Regions from separate parts of the Priestia aryabhattai genome, predicted to be linked through region 2. Evidence: predicted binding sites of a transcription regulator. Region 2 holds the regulator's gene; the other holds the start of a gene.

Region 1 (5,282 bases), on a different contig from region 2:
TTATCACAGAAGGTGCATCTGAACGGTTGTAGCGAAATAAGGTATAAAATAAAGTAGCTGCTCCGCCTGATGCTGCTGATAGCATTGTGACAACAGCAATGTGACCAATTCTAACGTCGGTGGCACTTAACGTACTTCCTGCATTAAACCCGAACCATCCAAACCATAATAAAAAAGCACCCACTGATGCAAGCGGCAGATTGCTTGGAAGAGAAACGGAGCTAATTCCATTTTTCGTAAATTTTCCTTTTCTTGGTCCAATCATTATCGCAGCTGCTAAAGCTGAAAAACCGCCTAGAGCATGGATAACTGCCGAACCGGCAAAATCAAGCATTCCTAACTTACTAATCCATCCGCCTCCCCAAATCCAGTGGCCGGCTATAGGATAAATAAATGTAGTCATTAAAATTGCATATAAAAGGTATGCACGAAAATTAATTCGTTCTGCTACCGCTCCAGAAACAATCGAGATGACAGCAATAACAAAAGCACATTGAAACAGCCAAAACGTTTCAAGCCCAATCGGAATGTCAAGATGCGATAAATTTCCTGATAGCGCAAAGCCGCTTTTACCGACAATTCCACCTAAATCGTCTCCGTACATTAATCCAAAACCAATTAAATAGAAACAAAGCGTTCCTATTGTAATATCAGCGAATACTTTCATAATAATATTCACGCTATTTTTATAGCGGACAAATCCTGCCTCTAGCAAGGCAAAGCCGCCTTCCATTAACAAAATCATCGCGGCTGTTAACACGACCCACGTCGTATTTATACCTAAACTTAGTTCATTAACGCTCATATAGCCACGCCTCCACCGTTTTTTAGTCGTTTTATTTCTTGTACAATAGCAGGTGAAAGCGTAATTTCACTTGTTTCTTCATTTTCTGCTTTTATTAGTTCGAGTACGTCATGAAGTTCTCGCATTTGCGCTTTAAGGTGATCAATCTTTTTAAAGCGTTCCTTTACGTATACCATATATTCGACCGCTTGGTGCTGACTTAAAGGCCGCCCGGTAAAAAATTTACGAAACGGTGATAGTGATTGATACCAAGCTTCTTCAGCACGTTTCTTCTCTTCATATTTACTAATTTTTGTCTTTATATCTTCTATCTCTTGTGCTTTAGCTTCTTTTAACTTCATTATAAATTCAATTAATTTTAATTGAGGCAATGTAATGACCACATTATGATAAAGTTCATCCACTATAACCATGTTATATCTCCTTACATAAGATGTTATATTTAGATTATATGTAGAACACTCTAGTAAGTCAATGTAATTTTTTGAAAACTCTTTAAATAGTAAATGCGCCCTATCTTTTTAATACTTATAGAATATTAAGTTCGTATGTGTTGAAATATGACGTTATTTGTTTTATCGTAGGAAGAGGAATTATGTTAGTTCCCTATTTTAATTTTATTTACCTAGGCAATTATTCGCGTTATTTTTTATAAACTTTTATTAAACAAAGGGTTACGAGGTTTTTCACTCTATTTTTTCAACGAAATGAGTTGATTTTATCTCGTATTAAAATTAAAATAGAATTATGTGCAAGATTTCACAACTTCACAATGTAGTTTAGAAGTCTAGCAGATAACTAGGAACTACATATGCAACAGTATCCAGCAAAGGAGGACTTTTCATGTCTCAATCAACTATTCAAAAATCAGCTGCAGAGGAAAATGCTGCTGTACAAACAGAAGCGGCAGTTAACAAAGGTCAAGCGGATGTGTTAGATCAATTGTTAAAGCCTGAAGTACAAGAAGCTCTTACTGTTCTTGTAGATAATTTACCAAAATTATCTGAAATGGTAACGGTGCTTACAAAAACTTACGACGTTGCGCAATCATTATTAACTGACGACGTATTAAAAGAAGATCTACTTGGTGGAGTAAAAGAATTTATCGAGCCGGTAGAAGGAACAGTAAAAGGTCTTGCAGCTACTGCAATCGAAGCAAACGATCGTGCAGAAGCAAATGCTTCTAATTCAATCGGTTTATTCGGTTTATTACGCATGCTTAAAGATCCACAAGCTCAAAAACTATTCCGCTTTGCACAAGCGTATTTAGACATTACAAACGAAAAACAAAAATAATTTTCATTAAAAAGTGTGGACGGAGGATCGACTATGTCAAAACATATTTTAATTTTAGGCGGCGGTTACGGTGGTTTATTAACTGCAATGACAGCTCGCCAACACTTAAGTGCGGATGAAGCAAAAATTACAGTAGTGAACCGTTTTGCTACTCACCAAATCATTACAGAATTACACCGTCTAGCTGTAGGCGGCGTTTCTGAACAAGCGGTAGCTTTACCACTTGATAAATTACTTAAAAACTACAACGTTGATTTAAAAATTGCAACGGTAAAAGAAATTTCACCAGATCAACGTGAAGTATCTCTTGAAGATGGTACAAAATTAAGCTACGACTACCTTGTTACAGCTTTAGGTAGTGAAACTGCTTACTTTGGTATCCCTGGTTTAGAAGAGCACAGCTTCGTTCTTAAATCAGTAAATGATGCAAACCGTTTACGTGCACACGTAGAAACTTGTATCGCTGAATACAGCAAAACAAAAAATAAAGCTGACGGTACAATCGTAGTTGGCGGCGGCGGATTAACAGGTATTGAACTTGTTGGTGAATACGCTGACTTAATGCCAAGCCTATGTCTAAAACACGGTGTTGATCCAAAAGAAATTTCTCTATACTGTGTAGAAGCAGCTCCTACAGTTCTTCCAGGCTTCCCTGCTGAATTAGTAGAGCGCGCTCAATCAAGCTTAACAAAACGTGGCGTTACATTCGTTACTGGTACACCTGTAACAAAAATGGATGCTACAACTGTTGAACTTAAAGACGGCAGCAAAATTGAAACAAAAACAATGGTATGGACTGGCGGAGTTCAAGGTAACTCTGTAGTTGCTAACTCAGGTATCGAAGTAAACCGCGGTCGTGCACTTGTAAATGAATTCTTACAATCTACATCTCATAAAGATGTATTCCTTGCTGGTGACTCAGCAGTTGTAATGGGTCCAGAAGGTCGCCCTTACCCACCTACTGCTCAATTAGCTTGGCAAATGGGTGAAGTTGTAGGCGTGAACTTAGCAGTAGCTATTCGCGGCGGAGCAATGGAATCATTCGTTCCTGTCTTCTCTGGTACACTAGGAAGTCTTGGACGCAAAGATGCAATTGGTACAATCGGCGGAAACAAAACGCAATTAAAAGGTTTACCAGCATCACTTATGAAAGAAGCAAGTAACGTTCGCTACTTATCTCATATCAAAGGATTATTTGCCTTAGCTTATTAATCCATCTTAAAACGAAAGAGGAATTCTCCTCTTTCGTTTTTTTATTTACATAAGCCAAGAAATAAGAAGCGGCAGCGTAACCAACGATAAAATAGCACTAATGACAAAAGCAGATGCCGTTTCGTTTTCCAAGCTTTCAAACCGCAAAGCAATCATAGCAGCTACAGCAGACCCGGGAAAAGCTACCAATAAAATAGCTTTTGTCACTTCATCTGAAGACAATCCTATCCATACTGCAATTCCGAGCATAACGATGGGTTGAACTGCTACTTTTAAGACAGCGATCCCAAGCGCGCCTTTACTGAAGTTAATTTTACCAATTCCAATCGTTACTCCTACTGCAAACAAAGCCGCTCCCGATGTAATACTTCCGATTTGATCAAGCATATCCTGTAAAAGTTTAGGTGACTGAAAGCCGCAAAGCGTTAAAATCACTCCAATTAACGGTACACATGCCAAAGGCTCAGATAAACCATGCAAAATAGAATGAACCGTTACTTTGAATAAACTTGTTTTCTCTTCCCCTTCCTTTCGCCCCCGTTGTCCAACAGTTCCCAAAATCGTTGCCAACGGATCTAAAATCGCGTTCACCACGATTCCTGTTATTGCAATTGGAATCGCTACTGCACCTGCACCGAACAAACCTCCAAGTACCGGAATGCCCATAAAAGCAAACGTTGGCTGAGCTGAGTTTAGTGCAAACATAGAAGAAGAAGTTAACGTATACTTCCCTGCATACTTCACGATGAGCAATATAATGAGATAAAACCCGACGATTCCTAAAATCAGCGCAACTAAAAACGGCCATTCGTCTATGAGTGTTTTTCTTGGCGTTGTCGTCACACCTACAAATAAGTGTGCAGGGAGCGCAAACTTCGTTACTAATGTGTTGAGCCCCTTAGACGTTTGTTTATCAAATTTTTTAAAATGCCCTGCTAAATAACCAAGCAAAATGACAAAAAAGATAGGCGCGAGAATGAGAAAAATTTGACCTATGCTCATTTATCATTCACCTCATTCATTTCTTGCCTTAACAGGTTTATAAACAGGCTGCCATACCGCTGCTTCTACAAGTTCATTTACATGTTGCTCGGTAACAGTTGCTACGTTATCTTTTACAGCAGCATTGGCAACTGCCACAGCAACCGCCTTTGATACTTTTTGAAGGTCTTTAATATTCGGAAGAAGCGTATCTCCTTTTGTATCTGTTTCTGCTATACGCGCTACTGCATTGGCAGCTTCAGCAAACATAGATTCAGTAAACTTTTGAGCACGAACAACAATTGCTCCTAAACCAAGGCCCGGAAACACAAATGCATTATTTGCCTGCCCAATTTCATAGGTATAGCCTTTATATTCAACAGGTTCAAATGGACTTCCCGTTGCAATAAGCGCTTTTCCTTCCGTCCATTTTATAATATTTTCTGGAACAGCTTCAGCAAGTTTAGTTGGGTTTGAAAGCGGCATGATTACCGGACGCTCTACATGTTTTGCCATTTCTTTAATAATTTCTTCGCTAAAAGCATCCGTGACGCCTGACGTTCCAATTAAAATGGTTGGCTTCACTTGCTTTACGAGCTCGAGCAGTGAAACTTTATTTTCATCGTCTTTTTCCCATTCTGTAATCTCTTCATTTTGACGAACGTAAGGCTGTTGAAAAGGAGCTAAATCTTCCATATCTTCCGTTAATAGACCTCTGTAATCATATGCCCAAAAACGATCATATGCTTCTTCTTGAGATAACCCTTCAAGCATCATCGCACTATGAATACGATCAGCATTCCCAATTCCAGCAGACCCCGGTCCAAATACAACAACCCGCTGATCTTTTAAAGGCGTTCCTGTAATACGCACCGCTGTTAAAACTGCTGCAAGAGTAATCACTCCCGTTCCTTGAATATCATCATTAAACGTTAAAATTTTATCGCCGTATTCTTTCATAATGTGACGCGCGTTAATATTCCCTAAG
Region 2 (5,282 bases):
GTCGCTTTCGCGTAAAATTAAGTATTCAGTACCTTCATATTTCACTTCAGTACCCGCATATTTTGAGAAGATGATACGATCGCCTGCAGCTACTTCTAAAGCTACACGCTCACCGCTTTCTAATACTCGGCCAGTACCAACAGCAACAATTTTACCCTCTTGCGGTTTTTCTTTTGCACTGTCCGGTAATACGATACCGCTTGCTGTTTTTTCCTCAGATTTTACAAGTTCAATCACTACGCGATCACCTAATGGCTTTAACAAGTGAAACAACCTCCTCAAATAATATGTTTGCATTTTTATTAGCACTCAACCTCAACGAGTGCTAACACAATTATTATATTAAAACAAAGTGGGTTTTTTTTGCAAGTATTAAACAAAAAAAATTTAAAATTTACGAAAACTACATATAATAGCCTTAGATTTCGACGATTTTGAGAAATAAAGCATTCTTTTCTCTGTTCAATAATATGTATGTTACAATACGAGCAAGAAGAAATTACTAACTTTACAGTACTTCTTCGACATATATACATAAAAACCTTTTAAAGGAGTATAGAAGATTGGAAAAACGTTATTGGTATGTTATCCTCACCTACATCCTTATGCAGTTTTCAGGAGTTGTTGGTATACCGCTGTTAAAGTTAACAGGAATGTTTGATCAATATCCAGTTCGGACAGCGAATGTCATGCTTTTGACTTATTGGACCATCATTAGCTTTATCCTTGGTTTACTTATTGTCTTACTGCTGCTGCGCCGTGACATGTCCATGCGTATTGAACATGCTGGAAAAACGATTGCTGTTGTCTGGTCAGTCCTTGGTGTGTTTCTGGCTATGGCTGGTCAAGCTGTAGCAGGTATGGTTGAGCACGCTCTTGGCATTACTCAAGTATCTGAAAACACACAAAATATTGTTAATCTTGTTAAAGCAACACCTTTCCTAATTGTGGTTACCTCTGTTATTGGACCAATTCTAGAAGAGATTATTTTCCGAAAAATTATTTTCGGCTCTCTTCACAAACGATACAATTTCTTTATCTCTGCATTTATTAGTTCCCTTATTTTCGCTGCGGTACACTGGGATTTCAAACATTTACTCGTGTATACAGCCATGGGATTTGTATTTGCATTCCTTTATGCAAGAACGAAACTAATTGTTGTACCTATTATTGCTCATGTGTTGATGAACACAATCGTAATTTTATCTCAAACTGTCTTTTTAGATAAAATTACAGAAATGCAAAAACAAGCAGAACAAATGCAGTTTATTTTTGGAGGCATGTTTTTATGAAGAATATCCCTTTAACACGAGGGTTTATTTATATTATTATGGGGATTTTATTTACCTACCTGGCTATTCAAAATGCTCAGGAAACCGTTTGGAATTTCCCCACAATCTTATTTGCACTCGTAGCCGCATTCGATTTCAGATTTGCCGTTCGCATCTTTATCTTGCACTATAAAATTAAAAAGTTGCAGCAGCAATATAAAAACCAAGATGATTCATCTAAATAAAAAAACCACTGTTTCAGTGGTTTTTTTACATACTTACATCTTCTCGTTCCTGCTCTGCCCTTGCCTTTAGCACTTTGCGATACGAAATGCGGGAAATAATGATGCTAATTTCATACAAAATTAAGAGCGGCACTGTCACCATCATATGCGAAAGCAATTCCGGTGGTGTAATGAGCGCAGCAATAACTAGCAGTACAAAATAGGCATACTTTCGAATTTGAGATAAAAACATAGGTGTTATAATTCCTAATCGCGTCAAAAACATAACGACGACAGGAAGCTGAAACAACAAGCCAAATGGCAGTGTAAGCTGCATTAAAAAAGAAAAGTATTCATTAATGCCAATCACTTGGTTTACATTCAGCTCATCAGAAACGCGCGTCATAAAATCGACGACAAATGGAAACAACACAAAATAAGAAAAAGAGACGCCGCCAATAAAGAGAAAAATGGAAACAGGAATATATCCAAGCGTTACCTTACGCTCTTTTTCATATAAACCAGGACTAATAAATGCCCAAAGTTGATACAGTGCAACAGGAGCTGCAAGTACACAGCCGATAATAACAGCAAATTGCATATAAATCTTGACTGGATCTGTTAACCTAAATGCATTCATCGTTAAATTTTTTGCCTCATCAGCATGCTGTAAATAGACAATTACCTTATCCGCTATGAAAAAGCCGACGACTGTGGCAATGACAAAGAAAAATAAAACAATTAAAATGCGTTTTCGCAGCTCTCCTATATGATCATATATTGACATTTCTTGTTCGGTCATAATATGATCACCCTTTTACTCTTTGTCATCTACTTGACGTTGTTTATCTTTTTCACAATCCTCGGACACACCGCTAGCGGCATGCTTAAACTCTCTAAGCGTTTGGCCCACTGATCTTCCTAGCTCCGGTAACCGTTTCGGTCCAAAAATCAGCAGTGCTACAATAGCAATAATAATCCAACTGCCTACTCCAATCCCCATATTCCCACTCTCCTTATTAATTTAGACTTAAGGAAATCGTAACACAGTCCATCCTATTCAACAGGATAATTTTTCAAAAAATAGACAAGCGACTGTAATTCCACAGCAAGATCAATATGATGCAGTCGAATCTCATCGGGTACGTTTAAGCGTGCAGGAGTGAAGTTTAAAATTCCTTTAATTCCACAGTTCACTAAACGATCGGTAATTTGCTGAGCAACAGTCGCAGGCACGGTTAAAATCGCTACTGAGATATCATCACTCATGTAATCTTCTAATTGGTCAAGATGATAGACCGGCACGTCGCCTACTTTCGTACCGACTTTATCTTCTATCACATCAAAAGCGCACTCAATTTTCGTGTTATTATTTTTAATAAAATTATAATTTAAAAAGGCTGTTCCTAGATTCCCTACACCAATCAATGCTACTTTTGTTACTTCGTCTTGGTCTAACGTTTTACGAAAAAATGTAAGTAAATAATTCACATTATAGCCGTATCCTTTTTTTCCTAATGCACCAAAGTAAGAAAAGTCCCGACGAATAGTAGCAGAATCAACTTTCACTGCTTCACTTAATTCCGCTGACGACACACGTTGTTTACCAGAAGCATGCAAATTTTTTATAAAACGATAATAAAGCGGCAATCGTTTAGCCGTTGCTTGTGGTATTTTTAATTGTTCAGTGTTCACGTTGTACCCCCTCAGTTCATGTATGTCATTACTAATATTTTCAAGTTATATTGCATTACCTTTCACAAAGCATCGAACGCTTTGAGGTAGCGCTTCCAATTCTCTCTCTTTTCTCTTGTTATATATATACTCCGTTTCACACCTTGATGGCTTTTGTCTATCCAGCACTACTTAAAGTCGGTAGCTAGAACCAAGCAATTAGCCCTTCAAAGGAGCCGTTTGTTAGTCATGACGGATTTTCTACATCAATCATATATAAGCTCAGAGATGCACTTATCTCTTATTTTAACATAGTATCCTGTATAAAATGTGCAGGTAAACTCATTTTATTTCATGAATCAAAACATTCTCTTCATCATTTGTTCTTGTCTCTCTACAAATTACAAACGCTTGTAGTAAGAACTTGTAGTTAAAAATATGTTAAAATACACTATGGATATACTACTAGAGGTGAAAAAATGATTATTCTACAATTGAACGGTATTACAAAATACTATGGAGCAGAACCCATTTTATCGAATATAAAGTTAGAAGTACAATCAAAAGACCGCATTGCCCTAGTGGGACGAAACGGTGCTGGTAAATCAACTTTATTAAAAATTATTGCTGAGCAACTTTCTTATGACAGCGGAGAAATTATTAAACCTAAAGGTGTTTCCATTGATTATATGGGACAAGATACAGTTCTTGAGTCAACACTCTCCATATGGGAAGAAATGATGACTGTCTTTGCTCCGTTAAAGAAGATGGAAAAAGAATTACGTACGCTTGAAACGAAGATGGGTGATCCAGACATTTTTAATGATTCAGTTCAATACGAAAAACTAACCAAAGAGTACGATCAGCTTCAAGTAACGTTTAAAGATTTAGGCGGCTATCAATATGAAGCGGATACAAGATCTATTCTTCACGGTTTCCGTTTTTCAAACTTTGACTATAGCACCCCTATTTCTTCCTTGAGCGGTGGACAAAAAACACGCTTGGCTCTTGCAAAACTGCTTTTAACAAAGCCTGATTTGCTTATTTTGGATGAGCCTACCAACCACTTAGATATTGAAACTTTAGCATGGCTGGAGCAGTTTCTGCAAGGGTATGAAGGAGCTATTTTAATCGTTTCACACGATCGTTACTTCCTTGATAAAGTCGTAAATCAAGTGTATGAAGTCATACAAAAAACAACGGTGAAGTACACGGGCAACTACTCTAAATACCTTGTACAAAAAGCAGAGCGATATGAAAAAGAATTGCGTCAGTACGAAAAGCAGCAGGATGAGGTCGCAAAACTGAATGATTTTATTCAGCGAAACATCGCCCGCGCATCGACTACAAAACGTGCGCAAAGCAGACGTAAACAGCTCGATCGAATGGAGTTAATAAATCGACCCAACGAAGGTGAAAAATCAGCTAGTTTTTCGTTTGAAATTGAGCGTCAAAGCGGAAATGAAGTCTTAAATCTCGAAAACGTGTCCATAGGATATGATGAACACAAATATGTCGTCCAGCAGGCAAACCTTCGCATTAAAAAAGGAGAAAGCCTTGCGTTGGTTGGTCCTAATGGAGTTGGAAAATCTACTTTATTAAAAGGTATTGTGGATAAACTCAGCTTCAAGACTGGAATCATTTCCTTTGGCTCAAATGTAATGGTTGGTTATTACGACCAAGAGCAAGCTAATTTAACGTCTAATAAAACCGTTTTAAATGAACTTTGGGATGACTACCCAGCCAAACCTGAAAAAGAAATTCGTACAGCGCTTGGAAATTTTCTGTTTTCAGGTGATGATGTACTGAAAATCGTTTCGACGCTTAGCGGTGGTGAAAAAGCACGTTTGGCTCTTGCGAAGCTTATGCTGCAAAAAGCTAATTTCTTAATTTTAGATGAACCTACTAACCATCTTGATTTAGATAGCAAACAAGTACTCGAGAATGCGTTAATTGATTACCCAGGGACTCTATTATTTGTTTCACATGACCGCTACTTTATTAATCGTATTGCAAACAAAATAGCAGAGCTATCTCCTGAAGGAGTAGAAGAATTTCTTGGAGATTATGACTATTATGTAGAAAAGAAAGCAGAAATAGAGGAAATCAAAGA

The links. Region 2 encodes Rex, which represses fermentation and respiration genes when NADH is low (regulators of the CRP and FNR family bind a similar motif). Its sites were predicted from a motif close to TTGTGAAATATTTCACAA; they were not measured.
Region 1: M3225_RS10945 (DUF1641 domain-containing protein) is a predicted target of Rex. The motif match lies at 1,553-1,570, and genes of this name have one in related genera.

Annotation. Positions count from the first base shown of each region.
Region 1 covers NZ_JAMBOQ010000002.1:790,360-795,641, reverse strand. Annotated here, with positions in the region: gene M3225_RS10955 (ammonium transporter) at 1-805, opposite strand, end outside; gene M3225_RS10950 (hypothetical protein) at 802-1,218, opposite strand; gene M3225_RS10945 (DUF1641 domain-containing protein) at 1,649-2,101, shown strand; gene M3225_RS10940 (NAD(P)/FAD-dependent oxidoreductase) at 2,135-3,313, shown strand; gene M3225_RS10935 (AEC family transporter) at 3,359-4,315, opposite strand; gene M3225_RS10930 (NAD-dependent malic enzyme) at 4,328-5,282, opposite strand, start outside.
Region 2 covers NZ_JAMBOQ010000019.1:3,882-9,163, reverse strand. Annotated here, with positions in the region: gene groES (co-chaperone GroES) at 1-264, opposite strand, end outside; gene M3225_RS28215 (CPBP family intramembrane glutamic endopeptidase) at 564-1,292, shown strand; gene M3225_RS28210 (YdiK family protein) at 1,289-1,516, shown strand; gene tatC (twin-arginine translocase subunit TatC) at 1,542-2,297, opposite strand; gene tatA (twin-arginine translocase TatA/TatE family subunit) at 2,313-2,498, opposite strand; gene M3225_RS28195 (redox-sensing transcriptional repressor Rex) at 2,552-3,190, opposite strand; gene M3225_RS28190 (ABC-F family ATP-binding cassette domain-containing protein) at 3,649-5,282, shown strand, end outside.